2 regions of the Vicingus serpentipes genome follow, and region 1 is predicted to be linked to the other one. Evidence: riboswitches for the same ligand, from Rfam matches in the RefSeq annotation. Region 1 holds a riboswitch; the other holds the start of a gene.
The links. A riboswitch is a leader RNA that binds a small molecule or an ion and turns the genes downstream of it on or off. The one in region 1 is predicted to bind S-adenosylmethionine.
Positions count from the first base shown of each region.

Region 1 (3,218 bases):
ATGTAGGAAGATTCTTATTTGTGGATAGCTGAGGGTAACTTCATAATCTTTTATTTCTTCAGCCTCCTCTCTATTATCGTTAATACTAATGATTAGTCGATTATCTTTTACTTGATAATAACATAGAACGGCATCAAGAATATAATGATATTCAAGTTCAAGAAATAAAATTTGTTTAGTGCTTGGGTAAATGCTCATAATACATAAGTTTAGATTGGTAAATAATTTAACTCATGTAACTTGATTTGTTTTAGGAGGTGAAGTCTGTTTTTTTGACTGTTGTCCGTATTCTGAACCACCGTTGCTTTTCTGCTCGGTTGGTATCTCTTAAAAAGAGATTCAAGATACATGATAATTGTTTTTTTAATTTCTATTAGTTCTCCATAAGAATGTTCCATTTTCAGTTTGAGCTCCTTTAAGCCAATCTACTTCAAAGTTTATTTCTCTTACTTTTGGCTGAAGGTGTTGTATTCTTTCAACGCCATAAAAAGAATGAGCAGAATCGATGATGAAATCTTTGTTTAATACTAATCCAAAATCAATTAGCCTATCGTGAAGTTGTGAGATTCCATAATGTCCCATGTCTAAAAAGTAGATCAGACTGTCATGAGAATGGAGATTAAGTCCTTTAAAAAACGCAGTAGTTTTATACCCGAGTTTATCAAATAACTTTTTACCATCAATAACTAGATAGTTATAATCTACTCTTATGGATACATCTTTAGGAATTTTAGTTTCTGTTTTCATTGTACATAAGTTTTAGTTAATAAATAATTTACTTATGCATCTAAGAATTGTATTTTGACAGCTGAGGTTAATTGTTTTTGACAGACTGCCCGCATACTAAACCACCGTGGCTTTTTTGCTCGGAGGGTATCTCATAATGAGATTCTTGATGCTTGTGGTTTTGATTAAAGGGTACCTTTAATAGTTTCAATTAAAATGGTATTCTTTTCTCCTCTAACCAAATTTTCAATTTTTTTCTTTAAGTCAGTTTTACTTTGCTTTTCTTTAAGTCCCATCACAAAACCAGTTTCTCCTTCTGTTCTTTTTATCTTGACATTAAAGAAGCTTGAGTTGGCTAATTGATTATTGTATTCTTTCCAACATTTTGCAATTTGATTAGCTGTGGTCAAATTATCTTTTCTCCAACGATTAGAAATGATTATTTCTAAAAACATTGTTTGGTTTTGATAGCTAATTAATCTTGAAGATAAGCCTCCATGCATTCTGTATAGCTTATCAACTCTCATTATATGAGATTCATTAATTCTGTTTAATTCAATTTGATTCATGATACATTAATTTAAAAGGTTAATAATTCAATGTATCTTTTTTAATATTTTGGCAGCTGAGGTTAATTGTTTTTGACAGACTGCCCGTATACTAAACCACCGTTGCTTTTTTGCTCGGTTGGTATCTCTTAAAAAGAGATTCAAGATACATTGTTTGTTATTATAACGCGGTTATATAAAATTTGTTACAAGTAGGAGAAAAAAAATAATTTATTCATCTAATTTCTTAAATTTATTTAATGAATAAGAAAGAGCAGTCGAAAATAAAATCTCTTATCAAAAAGTACAATCCTATTTTAAATGAGTCGGTTGAAATAGCTTTGACGGAAGATCTTTTTAATTTAATTATTGTTAATGGAGACGATAAAGATTTTGAGCTGAAGAATCTTCTCAAAGATAAGCAAGGACTAAAAAGTTTTGTAATAAAAGAGTTTATAAAACTTAATCAAAAACCTATTACTAAAGATTTAAAGAATATGGATGAGATTAAGTTGTCACTAATAAAAACTAAGCAGGAGCGTTTGAAGTTTTAGTATTTATTCAAAAATCTACCAATTATCAGTTTAATGATAAAGAGAAAGAACTATATGATAATTTAAGAAAGATGAGGTTGCGAATTAGCAAAGAAGAAGGGATGAAACCGTACTGGGTATATGGAATAGTATCTTAATAGAAATAGTCCAACTTAAACCTGAAAATGAAGATTAGCTTATCAATATTAAAAGTATTATGCAAAAAAGATTAGAGTGGCTTGTTCAAGAAACTTTAGATTAAGTAGAAAAAGCTTTAAATTAGAATTTTTTAAATTAAATATGGTTGAATCGAATTTTGAATTTTTAGTAGGAACACCTTATTATAAACGATTAAAAACAGCAGAAGATCTTGTACCTATAGACTCTTCTTTAACAGGTTCTCTTTTACGTAAAGTGTTGGAGGCATTTTTATATCAGGTTTACAATGATAAAGAAATTGAATTTCCAGAAAAAGAAAATTACAAAAATAAGGCTAGGCCTTATAGTGGTGCGTCTTTACTTCATCAAGACCCATTTAAAAAAGTTTGTCCAGATAGGATTATTAAAAAATTATGGAATTGTTATAATTTAGGTAATGATGCCTCACACCCTGGAGAATTTATTGAAGAAATTGAAATCACTAAGGAGGAAGCATGTTTTATGTTGGAATGGACTCATGATTATTGGGTATGGTATCTAAGAGACACAGGTACTCCCAATTTAAAAGGTTTAAAGTTTGATAAAAACAAAATCCCAACTAAAACTAAAGCTCAATTAACCGAAGAAGAATATAGTAAACTATTGCTTAATAAAGATGAGGTTACTCATCAGCTTAATAATGATATAGAAGAAGTTAAAAAAAAAAATGATGAATTAGCTCTTGAAAACGCTGCCTTAAAAAAAAGTAATGAGAACTTAGAGTCTTTAATAAAGAAGAGTGAAGTTGTATATGAAAGTGCAGGGTTAACAGAACAAATTGGTTTAGTATGGGGGAGAGTTTATATCAACTTTAAGTATCGAAATAAAGATTATTTTGCGGTTAAGTATTTCAAAGATGAGGCTGGAGCTACAGAAAAACATCAAATTTTAGAAGGTCGTTTTGAAACAAGTTGGCTATATACTTATTTTAATCGACAACATCCTAAATTAGCTGTTCCATTAGTTGAGCAAGGAGAGTATGATCATTTAGACTTATTAAATAAAGACACGGTTTATTATAAGTACAAACATAAATATGGAACTCCTTCGATTTTAATCAAACAACTAAAGGTTGATATTGGTAATGAAATGGATATTAAAACAGAATACCTGGCAAGTTTATTAGGTACAGATGTATTAAATAAGAAATTCAATTATTCAGGATCTTATTATAAATCAAATGGAGTAAACTATAGAGATCAATTAATAATTA
Region 1 is NZ_VOOS01000002.1:533,003-536,220, reverse strand. It holds gene FRY74_RS06395 (hypothetical protein) at 1-198, opposite strand, end outside; SAM-I-IV-variant riboswitch at 259-353, opposite strand; gene FRY74_RS06390 (hypothetical protein) at 364-747, opposite strand; SAM-I-IV-variant riboswitch at 811-904, opposite strand; gene FRY74_RS06385 (hypothetical protein) at 912-1,295, opposite strand; SAM-I-IV-variant riboswitch at 1,354-1,449, opposite strand; gene FRY74_RS06380 (hypothetical protein) at 1,535-1,828, shown strand; gene FRY74_RS06375 (hypothetical protein) at 2,108-3,218, shown strand, end outside.

Region 2 (3,218 bases), on a different contig from region 1:
TTTATGGTATTTATTTTGCCAAAAAGGAAATTATACAGCAAGATAATTGCTACTTGGTAGAGGGTTATACTGACGTTATTTCTTTACATCAATCAGGTGTTGAAAATGTAGTTTCTTCTTCAGGAACTTCTTTAACGGAGGGGCAAATACGATTAATTAAACGTTTTACCGAAAACATTACAATTCTTTATGATGGAGATGCAGCTGGATTAAAAGCTTCCTTTAGAGGTATTGATATGATTTTGCAAGAAGGGATGAATGTGAGGGTTGTTCTTTTTCCTGATGGTGAAGACCCGGATTCTTATGCTAAAAATCATTCTTCAAATGAGTTAATAGCATATATTAAAGAGCATGCTCAAGATTTTATTCGTTTTAAAACTTCGGTTTTATTAGAAGAAGTTGGAAATGACCCCATTAAAAAAGCTGAATTAATTAAAGAAATTGTTGCTAGTATTGCAATAATCCCTGATCAAATTAAACGTTCTATTTATACGCAAGAATGTAGTTCGCTGCTTGATATAGGTGAGCAGGCATTAATTAACGAAACAAATAAAATTTTACGGGGTAAAGCTTCAAAGCCTCAACAGCAACATTTTGATGATGGTCCACCACCAATTGAAGACTTTTACGAACCACAAGAAGAAAAAAGCTCAAGTATTTCAAGTAAGGTAGCACATTGGGAGCATGAAATTATAAGGTTATTAATTTCTTATGGAGCCGAAATAATTACAGTAGATGTGTTGGGTGAAAATGAAGAAATTCAACAACAAGAAGTAACAGCTGCAGTTTATATTCTGTCTAATATTAATGGTGACGGATTAACGTTTGACAACCCAATACTACAAGAAGCTTTTAATCATTATGTTGAGATGGTAAATGAAGAACGAATTCCAACACACCAAGATTTTATCAATAATTTAAATCAAGATATAAGTAGATTAGCGATTGATGTTCTATCAAACAAATATGAAGTGAGTGAAAATTGGAAAAACCACGGCATTTTTGTTAAAACTGAAGAAAGCCAGGTTAAAATGGCAATATTTAATAGTGTTTTCGCCTTTAAAGCCACGAAGGTAGAATATTTACTTGAAGAGATCGGTTCACAACTTAAAATAGAAAAGAACGATATAGAACAAATTAGGCTAATGACTGAATATAAGCACCTAAAAGGTGTGCAGCGCCAATTGTCTGAAAAACTAGGTCGAATTATTTTAAAGTAATATCATAATTTTTCTTTTGTTGTTTATTTATAAAACAACTTTATTGTGCCTTTTAATTTATCATTTCAAAATAATGTATTGAATTTTGGTTTTTATAATAAAAATACAGAATTAAATTTTGAATTATAAAACATTGTTCTTTATATTTGCATTGATTTTCAGTTACCACTCACCCAGTGAATTGTAATTGTTTATAAAGAAGAAGCGAGAGAATAGGCTCTTTGACCTTCTGGCAACCAACTAAAAGTTCTGTAAAAAGAATTGGAAAACCGGTGCCAAATCCTATCCGCGATGTTGCGGAACATATAAAAAATTGCAAAATGAAAACGAATTATTCATCAATTAAGACAAAAAACTTACTACAAGTAAGTTGTGTTTCTAATTTGCCTTTAAGGGCTCATCATAATTGTGTAGTGCCATTTATGTGCTGTTGTTTCAGTCATTAACATTACCATTTAGTTATTCAATTATTTTCTCGAAAACTTAGGTAATGTTTCTCCAAAACAAAGGAGACAACTATATCTTAAAATCTCATTTTTTATTTTTTAAAATGTTACTACAAACTTATAAATACAACAAAATATTCGGATTAGAATCTGGAGAATCGCTACAAAAGATAGAGATTGCTTATACTACTATAGGTAAGTTAAACTCAACAGGCGATAATGTGATATGGATAACACATGCTTTAACAGCTAATTCAAATCCTGAAGAGTGGTGGAATGGATTAGTTGGTAAAGGCAAATTTTATAATCCTGAAAACTATTTTATTGTTTGCGCAAATGTTTTGGGGTCGGCTTATGGATCTACAGGACCTTTGTCAATTAATCCTGATAATGGAAATAAATATTACCATAGCTTTCCTCAACTTACTATTCGAGATATTGTAAATGGATTTGAGCTGTTGAAAGATTATTTACAGATTAAAAAAATTCAAACTCTTTTAGGCGGTTCATTAGGCGGGCAACAAGCGTTAGAATGGAGCATTATAAATCCATCTTTAATAGAGAATTTAATTTTAATAGCTACTAATGCAAAGCATTCTCCTTGGGGAATTGCTTTTAACGAAAGTCAACGTTTAGCAATTAAAGCTGATAGAAGTTGGTATTCTTACAGCGATGATGCGGGTTTAAAAGGGTTGAAAGCAGCTCGTTCTATTGCATTATTAAGCTATCGTAATTACAATACTTATCGAGCAACTCAAGAGGACAATAGAGAGGGAATTGATTGTTATAAAGCTTCGTCTTACCAAAATTATCAAGGTGAAAAATTAGTTAATCGCTTTAATGCTTTTTCTTACTGGACCTTAAGTAAGGTGATGGATAGTCATGATGTGGGTAGAGGCAGAGGAAGCATTACTAAAGCATTAAATCAAGTTAAAGCAAACACATTAGTTGTAGCTGTAAATTCTGATTTATTGTTTCCAGTTTCTGAGTCAATTTTAATAGCAGATAGCATTAAAGATGCTGAATTGGAAGTAATAGATTCATTATATGGTCATGATGGATTTTTAATAGAAACAGACCAACTAAAAGAATTATTTGAAAAATTTTATTTAACACAAAAATTAAAAACTAAACGATATGAGTACGCTTAATAAAAATATAGGATTAATTGGCTTTGGAGTTGTAGGTCAAGGATTTTACAGCTACTTAGAAGAAAATAAAGAAGAAAAGCTGTTGCCTAAAATTGTTATAAAAAACAACAATAAAGAAAGAGATGAAGTAAAAGCTAAATTTATTACGGAGGCAGATGAAGTTATTAATGATAAATCTGTTGAAACTGTAGTTGAATTAATTAGTGATGATAAAGAAGCATTTGATATAGTTACTAAAGCTTTAAAAGCTGGTAAAAATGTAGTTTCTGCAAACAAAAAAATGATAGCTAACAATCTAGAAAAATTACTTGAACTAGAAAATAAAAGTAAAGGAAGATTTTTGTATGAAGGAGCTGTTTGTGGAAGTATTCCAATTATTAGAACCTTAAATGATTATTACA
Region 2 is NZ_VOOS01000004.1:77,049-80,266, reverse strand. It holds gene dnaG (DNA primase) at 1-1,220, shown strand, start outside; SAM riboswitch class I at 1,409-1,532, shown strand; gene FRY74_RS09110 (homoserine O-acetyltransferase family protein) at 1,771-2,817, shown strand; gene FRY74_RS09105 (homoserine dehydrogenase) at 2,804-3,218, shown strand, end outside.
Region 2: another riboswitch for S-adenosylmethionine. It lies ahead of FRY74_RS09110 (homoserine O-acetyltransferase family protein); the one in region 1 lies ahead of FRY74_RS06385 (hypothetical protein).